3 regions of the Streptomyces sp. NPDC051907 genome follow, and region 2 is predicted to be linked to each of the others. Evidence: riboswitches for the same ligand, from Rfam matches in the RefSeq annotation. Region 2 holds a riboswitch; each other region holds the start of a gene.

Region 1 (4,758 bases), on a different contig from region 2:
CGGCGTCCCTGGTGTCCAGGGACGCCGGAGTGTCCAGGGTGCTCAGGCCCCTGGGAACGTCGGAATCTCTGAGGACGTCAGACGGCGAGCGCCTGAGCCCGGCGCTTCACCTCCGTGCCGCGATTCTCGCCCAGCGCCTGCGCGGGCGTGCCCGGCAGGGTCGGGTCGGGGGTGAAGAGCCACTCGAGCATCTCTTCGTCGGTGAAGCCGTCGTCCCTCAGAAGGGTCAGGGTCCCGGCGAGGCCCTTGACCACCTTGTCGCCGTCGATGAAGGCGGCAGGCACCTGAAGCGCCCGGTTCTCACCGCGGCGCACGGCGATCAGCTGGCCCTCCTTGACCAGCTGCCGTACGCGTGTCACCTCGACATCGAGCATTTCCGCGATGTCGGGAAGGTAGAGCCAGGCGGGGACGAGAGCATCGGTTTTTGCGTCAATCTCGGTCACAGGACAAGCGTGCCATCCCGGACTGACAGTGGGTAGCCGGGCCTACAGAGCTGCGGCCTTCAGAGGGACGGCCGGGTCGGCGGCGCGCTCGGGATCGAGCCGCGCCCCGGACTGGATGAGCTTGCGGCCCTGCGCCAGGTCACGGGCCCGCCCCACGGCCAGCAGCGCCACCAGGACGCCCTCCCGCAGCCAGAGCACCGACCACGCCTCGCCGGCGGAGTCGCCGCGCCACACGGTCGTGTCGGCGGCCGCGTGATGGCCCGCGTACTGCACGAACCGGCCGAACTGCTCCGACCAGAAGTAGGGCACCGGGTCGTACGCCTCCGAGGTCCCGCCGTCGCCCGCGACGATGTCGGCGGCGACCGTGCGCGGCCCCTGGAGGGCGTTGTCCCAGTGGTGCACGAGCAGCCGCTCGCCATAGCGGCCGGAGGGGAAGGAGGCGCAGTCCCCCACCGCGTACACGTCGGGCTGCGAGGTGCGCAGATGATCGTCCGCCGTGATTGCGCCGTCCGGGCCCAGCTCGACGCCGGAGCCGGCCAGCCACGCGGTCGCGGGCCGCGCGCCGATGCCGACGACCACCGCGCCGGCGGGGAGCTGCCGGCCGTCCGCGAGGAGCACCGCGCCGGGCTCGACGTCGGCCACGCGCGCGTGGGTGAGCAGTTCGACGCCGTACTCGGCGTACCAGTCGGCCATCGGGGCGGCGACCTCCGCGGGCAGGGCGCCGGCCAGCGGGCGCTCCTCGGCCTCGACCACGGTGACCGCGCAGCCCGCCTCGCGGGCGGCCGTGGCGAACTCCGCGCCGATCCACCCCGCGCCGACGACCACCACGTCGTGCTGCTCGGCGAGGACGGGCCGCAGCCGCGCGGCGTCGTCGACCGTGCGCAGCAGATGGACGCCGGGGACGCCCTCGGAGCCTCGCAGGGTGATCGGCTCCGCGCCGGTGGCGATGACCAGGACGTCGTACGGGACGGGGCCGGCCTCGGTGTCCAGCTCGTGGGCCGCGGGGCGGACGCCGGTCACCTCGCAGCCGAGCCGCAGCTCGACGTCGAGGTCCTCGAAGTCGACCTCGAAGGCGGAGTCCTCGGCCTTGCCGAGCAGGATCGCCTTGGAGAGCGGGGGCCTGTCGTACGGCTGATGGGGCTCGGCGCCGATCAGCGTGACCGGTCCGGTGAAGCCCTTCTCCCGCAGGGCCACCGCGGTCTGGACGCCGGCCATGCCCGCGCCGACGACCACGATCCGCCGCGTCCCGGGCGCGGCGGCGCCCTGCTCCGCCGCCGGGTCGGACTGCCGGCCCTGTGCCGGGTCGGTCCGCCGCTCCGACGCCTCGGCCCGCCAGTCCGGCGCCGGGTCGGTCCGCTGCTCTGTCTCCTGCTGCCGCTCGCTCACCCGATCACCTTACGCATCTGACGATCCGTCAGGAAGGGAGTTCCTCCACGACGCTGGTCCCGCTGCCCTCCTGAGACTCCCACTCCCAGCTCTCCTCAAGGCGCACGCGCCCGTCCGCCAGCTCGACGACCGTGGACACGCAGTGCCCCGAGGACGTCCCGCCGTCCGTCTTCAACTGGACATAACGGAAGTCCAGCCGGTCGCCCTCCCGCGTCCCGACGAGGTGTCCGCGGACCACGTCGCCGCCCTCGTACTCGGCCCAGATCCTCCCCTGTGCCTCGTGGTACGCGAACCGGGTCCGCGTGCCCACCTGGCCCGGAGCCTGGTCGGCGACCGGGGAGAGTACGAGTCCGTCGAGCGACTTCGCCACAGCGGCTGCTCCCTTACTGACAGTTGGGGCCTGGGGTTAGGGTGGCCACCGTAAAGCACTCGCGGGAGCCCGGACGCACCGGGCTGAGAGGGAGGCTGGGCGGCCTCCGACCGTACGAACCTGATCCGGGTCATGCCGGCGAAGGGAGGGGCTGGACGCCCATGCCTCGTACCGAAGACTCATCCGAAGACTCATCCGACGTCCTCGTCGTCGGGGGCGGAATCATCGGCCTGGTCACGGCCTGGCGGGCGGCGCAGCGCGGACTGCGCGTCACCGTCGCCGATCCGGAGCCGGGCGGCGGAGCGGCTCAGGTCGCGGCCGGCATGCTCGCCGCCGTCACCGAGCTCCACTACGGCGAGCAGACGCTCCTCGGCCTCAACCTGGAGTCCGCGCGGCGCTACCCCGCCTTCGTCGCCGAGCTGGAGGAGGCGAGCGGCGAGCCGGTCGGCTACCGCGCCTGCGGCACCCTCGCCGTCGCGCTCGACTCCGACGACCGCGCTCACCTGCGGGAGCTGCACGCACTCCAGCGCCGGTCCGGGCTGGAGTCGGAGTGGCTGACCGGCCGCGAGTGCCGTCGCCTGGAGCCGATGCTCGCGCCCGGCGTACGCGGCGGGCTACGGGTGGACGGCGACCACCAGGTCGACCCGCGGCGGCTGGCGAAGGCGCTGACGGTGGCGTGCGAGCGGGCCGGGGTGCAGTTCCGCCACGGCTGGGCCGAGCGGCTCTCGGTGGTACGGGACCGCGCCGCGGGCGTGGTGCTGACCGACGGAACGCAGCTCGCAGCGGACCAGGTGGTCCTGGCGGGCGGCTCGCTCAGCGGCCGGCTGGGCGGGGTGCCCGACGCCGTGCTGCCGCCGGTACGGCCGGTGAAGGGGCAGGTGCTGCGGCTGACCGTGCCGCGCGCGTACGCGCCCTTCCTGTCGCGGACCGTACGGGCCGTGGTGCGCGGCAGCCATGTCTATCTGGTGCCGCGCGAGAACGGCGAGCTGGTCGTGGGCGCGACCAGCGAGGAGCTCGGCTGGGACACCACGGTCACCGCGGGCGGGGTGTACGAGCTGCTGCGCGACGCGCACGAGCTGGTGCCCGGCATCACCGAGCTGCCCCTGACCGAGACCCGCGCCGGGCTGCGGCCCGGCTCCCCCGACAACGCCCCGCTGCTGGGCCCGACCACGCTGCCCGGCCTGCACCTGGCCACCGGGCACTACCGCAACGGCGTCCTGCTCACCCCTCTCACCGGCGACGTCATGGCGCACGCGCTGGTCGCCGGCGAGCTCCCGGACGAGGCCCGCCCCTTCACTCCCCGCCGCTTCTCCCCCGTACGTCAGGAGCAGCTCGTATGACCGTGTCAGTGACTCGTATGACCGTGTCAGTGAACGGAGAGCCACGCGACGTCGCGGCCGGCACGACGCTGGACACGCTGGTCGCCACGCTCACCGCGGCGCCCTCCGGGGTCGCCGCCGCCCTCAACGAGACCGTCGTCCCGCGCAGCCAGTGGGCCGGCGCCCGGCTCGGCGACGGCGACCGGGTCGAGGTCCTCACCGCAGTGCAGGGAGGCTGATCAGCCATGGCCGACGACCGTTTCGTCCTGGGCGGCACGGAGTTCTCGTCCCGTCTGATCATGGGCACGGGCGGGGCGCCAAGCCTCGACGTGCTGGAACGCTCCCTCGTCGCGAGCGGCGCCGAGCTCACCACCGTCGCGATGCGCCGCGTCGACCCGACCGTGCGGGGCTCCGTGCTCTCCGTCCTGGAGAGGCTGAACATCCGCCTCCTGCCCAACACCGCGGGCTGCTTCACCGCCGGGGAGGCCGTCCTCACCGCCCGCCTCGCGCGCGAGGCGCTCGGCACGGACTGGGTCAAGCTCGAGGTCGTCGCGGACGAGCGCACGCTGCTGCCCGATCCGATCGAGCTGCTGGACGCGGCGGAGACCCTGGTCGACGAGGGGTTCACCGTCCTTCCGTATACGAACGACGACCCGGTGCTCGCCCGGAAGCTGGAGGACGTGGGCTGTGCGGCGATCATGCCGCTGGGGTCGCCGATCGGCTCTGGGCTGGGCATCCGCAACCCGCACAACTTCCAGCTGATCGTCGAGCACGCGCGCGTGCCGGTGATCCTGGACGCCGGGGCGGGCACGGCGTCCGACGCGGCGCTCGCGATGGAGCTGGGGTGCGCGGCGGTGATGCTGGCGTCGGCGGTGACGCGGGCGCAGGAGCCGGTGCTCATGGCGGAGGCGATGCGGCACGCGGTGGAGGCGGGGCGGCTGGCGCGGCGGGCGGGGCGGATTCCGCGGCGCCACTTCGCGGAGGCGTCGTCTCCTGCGGAGGGCCGGGCGGCCTTGGACCCCGAACGCCCGGCGTTCTGACCTCACGGCCCCGCGACCGCCCCGGCTGGGGCTCTGCCCCAGACCCCGCGCCTCAATCGCCGGCGGGGCTTGATGTGCGGGCCCGTGCGGGGGCGCGAGGCTGGACGCGAGGGTCTGAATTCGGCCGCCCCGAGCACCGGCGGGGGCTTGATGTGCGGGCCTATGCCGGGGCTCCGCCCCGGACCCCGCGCCTCAAACGC
Region 2 (4,758 bases):
GATGAACGACTCTTCGTGGGGGGCCCCGCCGAGAGCCGGTTTCTGGGGACCGCCCGACCAGGGGCCTGCCCCGGCGGGTCCCGCATACGATGGGCATGAGGCACAGCAGACTCGGCCCATGCCCATCGTGCCGGACTTTCCCGACGCAGGTAGAGACGCCGATGAACCGAGTGACGGCGACGACCGAAACGACCGCGACCAGGGGGCTGCTCGGCTGAGCGGCCCCCTGTTCCGGGATGAGATGCCCCAGGAGCCCATGGCAACCCCGCCGCCGGCGGCCCCCGAGCCGCCGCAGAAGAAGCGGGCCGGCCGCGACCTGCGAGCAGCCATAGGGGTCGGCGTAGGGCTCGGTGCGGTCATCGTCGCATCGCTCTTCATCGTCAAGGCGGTGTTCGTCGGCGTTATCGCGGTCGCCGTGGTGGTCGGGCTCTGGGAGCTCACCTCGCGGCTCGACGAGCGCAAGCAGATCAAGGCGCCGCTGGTACCGCTCGCGGTCGGCGGCGCGGCGATGGTCGTGGCCGGCTATGTGCGCGGGGCCGAGGGCGCGTGGGTCGCTATGGCGCTCACGGCGCTCGCCGTGCTGGTCTGGCGGATGACCGAGCCGCCCGAGGGCTATCTGAAGGACGTCACGGCGGGCGTCTTCGCGGCGTTCTACGTCCCCTTCCTGGCGACGTTCGTCGCCATGATGCTCACGGCGGACGACGGCTCATGGCGGGTGCTGACCTTCCTGGTGCTGACGGTGGTCAGCGACACCGGCGCGTACGCCGTCGGCTGGCGCTTCGGCAAGCACAAGCTCGCCCCCCGCATCAGCCCCGGCAAGACCCGCGAGGGCCTGCTCGGCGCGGTGGCGTTCGCCATGGCGGCGGGCGCGCTGTGCATGGAGTTCCTCATCGACGACGGCGCCTGGTGGCAGGGCCTGCTGCTCGGCCTCGCCGTGGCGGTCAGCGCGACGCTCGGCGACCTGGGCGAGTCCATGATCAAGCGGGACCTCGGCATCAAGGACATGGGCACGCTCCTGCCGGGCCACGGCGGGATCATGGACCGGCTGGACTCGCTGCTGCCGACGGCGCCGGTGGTGTGGCTGCTGATGGTGGTCTTCGTCGGCACGGGCTGATCCGGCACGCTGTCGCGAAGCCCTCTACCAGCGTCTCTGCCGGTAGAGGGCTTCTTGGCTTCCCCAGGACGAGTCACCGGGGAAGCCCCGCGGGCAACATCGGCGACCCCATGGGCTCGTTCCGGCCAGTGCGGATGAGGGCTTGGCCACGCCCGCGCAGCCGGCAGCCGAGCCGGCTCGGCTTGGCCGCATCGGGCGTCCGGCCCGCTGGCCAGCCAGAACCGCTCCGGGGCTGGGCCCACTGCCGGCCCCTCGAGAACGGCCGGCCCGCCCGGACGCCCACCCCGCCGGACCGCAGCCCCAGGCCACGAGAATCCTTCTGCGACACTGGTACCACCATGCCCAAGCCCGGAGAACTCACTTTCGTCGCGCCCCGCGGAGCCAAGAAGCCGCCGCGGCACCTCGCCGACCTCACGCCCGCCGAGCGCAAGGACGCCGTCGCCGCGATCGGCGAGAAGCCGTTCCGCGCCAAGCAGCTGTCGCAGCACTACTTCGCGCGGTACGCCCACGACCCGGCCCAGTGGACCGACATCCCCGCGGCCTCGCGCGAGAAGCTCGCCTCCGAGCTGCTTCCCGACCTGATGTCCGTCGTCCGGCACATCTCGTGCGACGACGACACCACCCGCAAGACCCTGTGGCGGCTGCACGACGGCACGCTCGTCGAGTCCGTGCTGATGCGCTACCCGGACCGGGTCACCATGTGCATCTCCTCGCAGGCCGGCTGCGGGATGAACTGCCCGTTCTGCGCCACCGGGCAGGCCGGGCTCGACCGCAATCTGTCCACCGCCGAGATCGTGCACCAGATCGTCGACGGCATGCGCGCCCTGCGCGACGGCGAGGTCCCCGGCGGGCCCGCCAGGCTCTCCAACATCGTCTTCATGGGAATGGGCGAGCCGCTCGCCAACTACAAGCGGGTCGTCGGCTCCATCCGCCGGCTCACCGACCCCGAGCCGGACGGCCTCGGGCTCTCCCAGCGCGGGATCACCGTCTCGACCGTCGGTCTGGTCCCGGCGATGCTGCGGTTCGCCGACGAGGGCTTCAAGTGCCGTCTCGCCGTCTCGCTGCACGCCCCGGACGACGAGCTGCGCGACACCCTGGTCCCCGTCAACACCCGCTGGAAGGTCCGCGAGGTCCTGGACGCCGCGTGGGAGTACGCCGAGAAGTCCGGCCGCCGGATCTCCATCGAGTACGCGCTGATCAGGGACATCAACGACCAGGCCTGGCGAGGCGACCTGCTGGGCCGGCTGCTCAAGGGCAAGAGGGTCCATGTGAACCTCATCCCGCTCAACCCCACGCCGGGGTCGAAGTGGACCGCCTCGCGGCCCGAGGACGAGAAGGCCTTCGTGGAGGCCATCGCCGCGCACGGAGTGCCGGTCACCGTCCGTGACACCCGTGGCCAGGAGATCGACGGAGCGTGCGGTCAGCTGGCCGCTTCGGAGAGGTAGGGCCCATGTAATCTGGGCTCGAACATCTGCATATTCCGACAGGGGAGCGCCACAGCGCTGAGAGTGCGGCACAGCTCTGAAAGAGCACTGGTCGCAGACCCTCTGAACCTTGCCCAGGTCATTCTGGGTAGGAAGTTCGGTCACCACTCAAGCTGTTGCGCCCTGCTCACTTCCGTGAGCAGGGCCGCGTCTCTTCCTGGTCACTCCAGGAGGAATCTCAGTGAGCAGTACCAAGAAGATCGTCGGCGCCGCGCTGGCCGCGGCGCTGGGCGTGAGCACGCTCGCCGCCTGCGGAGGCGAGTCCAAGGACTCGTCGGACGCCGGCTCCTCGACGAAGTCCAAGACCGTGACCCTGGTCAGCCACGAGTCCTTCGCCGCCTCCCCCGCCGTGCTGAAGGCCTTCACCAAGGAGACCGGCTACACGGTCAGGGTCCTCGAGAGCGGGGACGCCGGCGAAGCCCTCAACAAGGAGATCCTCACCAAGGGCTCTCCGCAGGGCGACGTCTTCTTCGGCGTCGACAACACCCTGCTCTCGCGCGCCCTCGACAACGACCTGTTCACGTCGTACGAGGCCAAGGGCCTGGACCAGGTCGCCGACGCGGCTCAGCTGGACAGGGGACAGCACCGCGTCACGCCCGTCGACACCGGCGACGTCTGCGTCAACTACGACAAGAAGTACTTCGCCGACAAGAAGCTCGCACCGCCGAAGACCTTCGACGACCTGGCCGAGCCCGCCTACAAGGACCTGCTCGTCGTCGAGAACGCCGCGACCTCCTCGCCCGGCCTCGGCTTCCTGCTCGGCTCCGTCGCCGCCTACGGAGACGACGGCTGGGAGGGCTACTGGCAGAAGCTCAAGGACAACGGCGTCAAGGTCGTCGACGGCTGGGAGCAGGCGTACAACGAGGAGTTCTCCGGCTCCGCCGGCGGCAAGAAGGCCAAGGGGGACCGCCCGCTGGTCGTCTCCTACGCCTCCAGCCCGCCGGTCGAGGTCCTCTACTCCGAGCCGCAGCCGGCCGAGGCGCCCACGGGCGTCGCCACCGGCACATGCTTCCGCCAGACCGAGTTCGCGGGCCTGCTCAAGGGCGCGAAGAACGAGGAGGGCGGCAAGGCGCTGCTGGACTTCCTGGTGAGCAAGCAGTTCCAGGAGGACATGCCGCTGAACATGTTCGTCAACCCGGTGCTCAAGGACGCGAAGCTGCCCGCGCTGTTCGCCAAGCACGGCGTGGTCGTCGACCAGCCGGAGACCGTGGACCCGGAGAAGATCGCCAAGAACCGTGAGCAGTGGATCCAGTCATGGTCCTCGCTCGTCCTGAAGTAACGAAGTCCCCCCGAGGGACGAGATCCCCGCGCGGGAGCGCGGCGCGGCTCGGGCTGATGGCCGGGCCCGTCGCGTTCTTCGCGGTCTTCTTCGCCTACCCCGTCACGGCGATCGTCGCCCGCGGCCTCCAGATCGACGGGGTATGGCAGTTCGGCCGGATCGGCGAGGTGCTCGGCCGCTCCGACATCCTGCACGTCCTGTGGTTCACCGCCTGGCAGGCGCTCGCCTCGACCGCGCTCACCCTCCTGATCGCCCTGCCCGGCGCGTACGTCTTCGCCCGGCTGGAGTTCCCCGGCAAGCAGCTGCTGCGGGCGGTGGTCACCGTGCCGTTCGTCCTGCCGACCGTCGTCGTCGGCACGGCGTTCCTCGCGCTGCTCGGGCGCGGCGGGCTGCTCGACGAGATGTGGGGCGTACGGCTGGACACCACGGTGTGGGCGATCCTGCTCGCCCACGTCTTCTTCAACTACGCCGTCGTCGTACGGACCGTGGGCGGCCTGTGGTCGCAGCTCGACCCACGTCAGGAGGAGGCCGCCCGCGTGCTGGGCGCCGGGCGCCTGGCGGCCTGGCGGCGGGTGACGCTGCCCGCGCTCGGGCCCTCCGTGGCCGCCGCCGCCCTGATGGTCTTCCTCTTCACCTTCACCTCCTTCGGCATCGTGCAGATCCTCGGCGGACCGACGTTCTCCACGCTCGAGGTGGAGATCTACCGGCAGACCGCCCAGCTGCTGGACCTGTCCACGGCGGCCGTGCTGACGATCGCGCAGTTCGCCGCGGTGGGCGCGATCCTCGCCGTGCACGCGTGGACCGTGCGGCGCCGAGAGAGCGCACTGCGGCTGGTCGACCCGGCGCAGACCGCGCGCCGGCCGCGCGGCCCGGGCCAGTGG
Region 3 (4,758 bases), on a different contig from region 2:
CGAAGGTCGGCTACAGCGGCCCGGACTACTCCAGCCCGAGCGAGGGCTCGACGGCCGGCCAGCGGCCCACGTTCACCAGCCCGGACTTCACCAGCCCCGACTTCGGCGGCCCCGAGCACCAGCCGGAGTGACCCGACCGAACAGGCCGTTTCACCGACGGTCCGTTCGCCGACAGGCCGGTCACCGACGCGCCGTTCACGGACGCGCTGCTGACCGACGGGCCGTTGAGCGGCGGGCCATCGACCGGCGCGCGGCCCAGGGGCCATGCGGGCTGCCGAGGCGCCGATCGACCCGGAAGTCGTCGGCGACGCTGCGGGCGCGTCCGCAAGCCGCCTGCCCGCGCGGGCGGGCGGGCGGATGGGCGGCGAGGCCCCGTTCGGGCTGAGGCCTCGGCGCCACCCGCTGTTCGTCAGCCGACGGCACCCGGCACGCAGCAGCACACGGCGAAGGACGTCCCGCGCCCCGCCGACGTCGACGCATGCCGATGCCGACGCACGCCGGCGGCGACGCTCGTCAGCGCCCCCTGGCGTCAGTCCGCCATGGGCAGGTAGACGCGGTTGCCGCTCGCCGCGAACTCCCGCGACTTCTCCAGCATCCCCGCCTCGACCTCCGCCTCCGAAGCCGATACCGCCAGGTCAGGGGCGAACTGCTCGGTGATGCTCCGGCTGATCTTCATCGAGCAGAACTTCGGGCCGCACATCGAGCAGAAGTGCGCCGTCTTCGCGGGCTCCGCCGGGAGCGTCTCGTCGTGGAACTCCCGTGCCGTGTCCGGGTCGAGGGCCAGGTTGAACTGGTCCTCCCACCGGAACTCAAAGCGCGCGTCCGACAGCGCGTCGTCCCACTCCTGCGCCCCGGGGTGCCCCTTGGCCAGGTCCGCCGCATGCGCGGCGATCTTGTAGGTGATGACGCCGGTCTTCACATCGTCGCGGTTGGGCAGGCCCAGGTGCTCCTTGGGCGTGACGTAGCAGAGCATGGCCGTGCCCCACCAGGCGATCATCGCCGCCCCGATGCCGGAGGTGATGTGGTCATACGCCGGGGCCACGTCCGTGGTGAGCGGGCCGAGCGTATAGAAGGGGGCCTCCTCGCAGATCTCCTGCTGGAGGTCGATGTTCTCCTTGATCTTGTGCATCGGGACGTGACCGGGTCCTTCGATCATCGTCTGCACATGGAAACGCTTGGCGATCGTGTTGAGTTCCCCGAGCGTGCGCAACTCCGCGAACTGCGCCTCGTCGTTGGCGTCGGCGATCGAGCCGGGCCGCAGACCGTCGCCGAGGGAGTACGTCACGTCGTACGAGGCGAGGATCTCGCAGAGCTCCTCGAAGTTCTCGTACAGGAACGACTCCTTGTGGTGCGCCAGGCACCAGGCCGCCATGATCGAGCCGCCGCGCGAGACGATGCCGGTCTTGCGGCGCGCGGTCAGCGGGACGTAGCGCAGCAGCACGCCGGCGTGGACCGTCATGTAGTCGACGCCCTGCTCGGCCTGCTCGATGACCGTGTCCTTGTAGATCTCCCAGGTCAGCTCCTCGGCCCGGCCGTCGACCTTCTCGAGAGCCTGGTAGAGCGGCACGGTGCCGATCGGCACGGGGGAGTTGCGCAGCACCCACTCGCGGGTGGTGTGGATGTTGCGGCCGGTGGAGAGGTCCATGACGGTGTCCGCGCCCCAGCGCGTCGCCCAGGTCATCTTCTCGACCTCCTCCTCGATGGAGGAGGTGACCGCGGAGTTGCCGATGTTGGCGTTGACCTTCACCAGGAACCGCTTGCCGATGATCATCGGCTCGATCTCCGGGTGGTTCACATTCGCCGGCAGCACCGCCCGGCCTGCGGCGATCTCCTCGCGCACGACCTCGGGGGAGACGTTCTCGCGGATCGCGACGTACTCCATCTCCGGGGTGATCTCGCCCCGGCGGGCGTACGCGAGCTGGGTCACCGCCTGCCCGTCGCGGCCACGGCGGGGCTGGCGCGGACGGCCGGGGAAGACCGCGTCGAGATTGCGCAGCCCGCCGCGCGGCGAGGTGTGCTTGATGCCGTCGTCCTCGGGGCGGACCGGACGGCCCGCGTACTCCTCGGTGTCGCCGCGACCGATGATCCAGTTCTCGCGCAGCGGGGCCAGACCGCGCCGGACGTCGGTCTCGACGTTCGGGTCGGTGTACGGGCCGGACGTGTCGTACAGCGTCACGTCCTTGCCATTGGTGAGGTGCACCTGCCGGACCGGCACCTGGAGGTCGGGGCGCGAGCCTTGGACGTAGCCCTTGTGCCAGCCGGGCGTCCTCTCGCCCTCGTCGCTCTGATTCGAGGCAGGCGTGCGTGCATCCTGAACGGTCATGAGACCTACTCCCTACGCCGGCATTACCCGGTAACAGGTTCGGCGGTCGACGCAGCGGCTTCCATACGGCTCGTACGGAGGTCAGCGCCCTCTCAGCCCGGTGCTCCGAGCTCCCGCGTGTGCAAAGGTGCCCCCACGCTAGCGTCATCTTTGGCGTGCTGAACAGTAGGGCCCCTTCCGTTCTTGCGATGATCTGTCGGTGACCGCTTCCCCGCCGCCCCCGCCCCAGCCGCCCCAGCAGCCTGGCCACGGGCACACCGATGGCCATGGCCACTCGCATAGCCATGGCCCTGCCGCACCGGTCTCCCAGCACCTCCGCAAGGTCATCGCGGCGGTGCTGATTCCTTTCGCCACGGCGGTCGTCGTCGGCCTCGTCGTGCTCTGGCCGGGCGGCGCGCCCGCGCACGAGCGGACCGGCGTCGGCTTCGACCGGCAGACCGAGCAGGGCAGAGTCGTGCAGGTCGAGAAGATCGACTGCAAGGACGTGAACGCCGCCCAGCCGCCGCCGACCGGCGGCGGCTCCACGCCGCAGGGGCGCGAGGCGGTCAACGCCCGGCAGGCCGACTGCGGAAAGGCGACGATCGAGGTCACCACCGGCAAGGACAAGGGGCGGACCTTCATCGAGGTCGTCCAGCCGGACGCGCCACGGCAGTTGAAGGAGGGCCAGGGCGTGGTGGTGGCCTACGCGCCCGACGCGCCCCGCGATCTCCAGTACTCGGTGACCGATGTGGACCGCGAGTTCCCCATGGCGCTGCTGGCAGGGATCTTCGCGCTCGCGGTGGTGCTGGTGGGGCGGATGCGAGGGGTGATGGCGCTGATCGCGCTGGCTCTCTCGTTCGCCGTGCTGACCCTGTTCATCCTGCCCGCGATCCTGCAGGGCTCGAATCCGCTGATCGTCGCGGTGGTCGGGGCGAGCGCCATCATGCTGATCGCGCTCTATCTGTGCCACGGCCTGTCCGCCCGCACCTCCGTGGCGGTCCTCGGCACGCTGATCTCGCTGCTGCTGATCGGCCTGCTCGGCTCGCTCTTCATCGGCTGGGCCAGCCTGAGCGGCAACACGGACGACAACACCGGGCTGATCCACGGGCTCTTCCCGAACATCGACATGAGCGGCCTGCTGCTGGCCGGGGTCATCATCGGCTCGCTCGGCGTGCTCGACGACGTGACGGTGACGCAGACGTCCGCGGTGTGGGAGCTGCACCAGGCCAACCCGGAGATGGGTCCCCGCGGCCTGTACCGGGCGGGGATCCGGATCGGCCGCGACCACATCGCCTCCGTCGTCAACACGCTCGTACTCGCGTACGCGGGCGCGGCGTTGCCGCTTCTGCTGCTGTTCTCCATCGCGCAGAGCAGCGTGGGGACGGTGGCCACCAGCGAGCTCGTGGCGGAGGAGATCGTACGGACCCTGATCGGGTCGATCGGCCTGGTCGCGTCGGTGCCGGTGACCACGGTGCTCGCGGCGCTGGTCGTCTCGGCGGACCGGCCGGCGGCAGCGGGAGCGGGAGCGGGGGGCTCGGCGCCTGTACGGACCGGCAAGGGGCGTCGTCGTAAGAAGTAGGCCGCTATGAGGACGACGAGGGCTATCAGGGCTACGAGGGCTCTATAGCGTGCGCGGGAGATACAGAGGCTCCCAGAAGCCGACGGCGCACCGGGCGCACGCGTCGAACGCGACGGGCGTCAGAAGCCAAGAGGCCAGGACGGCAAGGCGGCAGCACAGCAGACGGGCGAGGCGGCTGGGCGGCGGGCGGGTCCGGTCGTCGCACGGCGCGGATCGGCAGCGAATCAGAAGCGGATCGGAACAGGACGCGGACAGAAGCTGTCAGCCCGCGTTCTCCTCCGCGAGGATGCGACCGAGCGCCTCCTCCAGATTCCCCTCGAACTCTCCGAGCGTGCGCTCCTGCCCCAGCGGCACCAGCTTGTCGGTGCGGTCGAGGAAGGCCACCAGGGGCGCCGCGCTCGCTCTGAACAGCGCACGGTCGCCGCCGACCTGAAGCCGGATGGTGACGTCGGACAGCCCTTCGGGCGCGATCGGCGCGATGCGCACATCGCCGTCCCCGCTCGGCGCGTTGATGCCGTCGAGCAGCAGCTCTCGGCCGAACGCCCAGGTCACAGGGGCGTCTCCGGGCAGGTGGAAGGTCATCCGCACCGCGTACGGGTCTCCCGTGTCGTACCCGAGATCCACCGGGATCCGGAAGGAGAGCTCCTCGGAGACGAGGAAACTCATCAGGACCTCGGCGTGGACCGACTCGCGCATCATGTACTCCGCAGCAGATGAAGCAGTGAATGAAATCGTGGCGAAAACGGCCAGGAATGATCCCCCAGGCCCTCTTGACGTAATCGTGCTGGAAGGGCTACCGGATCACAAGGAGTGATTTTTCAGATACTGATAGAGAGGGCCAGCGAGCCGAGCAAGCCTCCGATACCGCTGCGAAGTT

The links. Region 2 has a riboswitch for thiamine pyrophosphate ahead of AB0M39_RS17370 (thiamine ABC transporter substrate-binding protein). Riboswitches for the same ligand answer to the same signal wherever they lie in the genome.
Region 1: another riboswitch for thiamine pyrophosphate. It lies ahead of thiO (glycine oxidase ThiO); the one in region 2 lies ahead of AB0M39_RS17370 (thiamine ABC transporter substrate-binding protein).
Region 3: another riboswitch for thiamine pyrophosphate. It lies ahead of thiC (phosphomethylpyrimidine synthase ThiC); the one in region 2 lies ahead of AB0M39_RS17370 (thiamine ABC transporter substrate-binding protein).

What each region holds. Positions count from the first base shown of each region.
Region 1 covers NZ_JBFAYB010000026.1:13,958-18,715, forward strand. The annotation lists gene AB0M39_RS16480 (Rv2175c family DNA-binding protein) at 78-443, opposite strand; gene AB0M39_RS16485 (FAD-dependent oxidoreductase) at 486-1,658, opposite strand; gene AB0M39_RS16490 (hypothetical protein) at 1,858-2,199, opposite strand; TPP riboswitch at 2,251-2,363, shown strand; gene thiO (glycine oxidase ThiO) at 2,361-3,539, shown strand; gene thiS (sulfur carrier protein ThiS) at 3,557-3,757, shown strand; gene AB0M39_RS16505 (thiazole synthase) at 3,764-4,558, shown strand.
Region 2 covers NZ_JBFAYB010000028.1:36,596-41,353, forward strand. The annotation lists gene frr (ribosome recycling factor) at 1-2, shown strand, start outside; gene AB0M39_RS17360 (phosphatidate cytidylyltransferase) at 2-1,114, shown strand; gene rlmN (23S rRNA (adenine(2503)-C(2))-methyltransferase RlmN) at 1,453-2,559, shown strand; TPP riboswitch at 2,590-2,711, shown strand; gene AB0M39_RS17370 (thiamine ABC transporter substrate-binding protein) at 2,780-3,877, shown strand; gene AB0M39_RS17375 (iron ABC transporter permease) at 3,934-4,758, shown strand, end outside.
Region 3 covers NZ_JBFAYB010000014.1:32,734-37,491, reverse strand. The annotation lists gene AB0M39_RS11265 (hypothetical protein) at 1-131, shown strand, start outside; gene thiC (phosphomethylpyrimidine synthase ThiC) at 530-2,323, opposite strand; TPP riboswitch at 2,316-2,450, opposite strand; gene AB0M39_RS11255 (YibE/F family protein) at 2,523-3,881, shown strand; gene AB0M39_RS11250 (SsgA family sporulation/cell division regulator) at 4,143-4,577, opposite strand; gene AB0M39_RS11245 (helix-turn-helix domain-containing protein) at 4,700-4,758, opposite strand, start outside.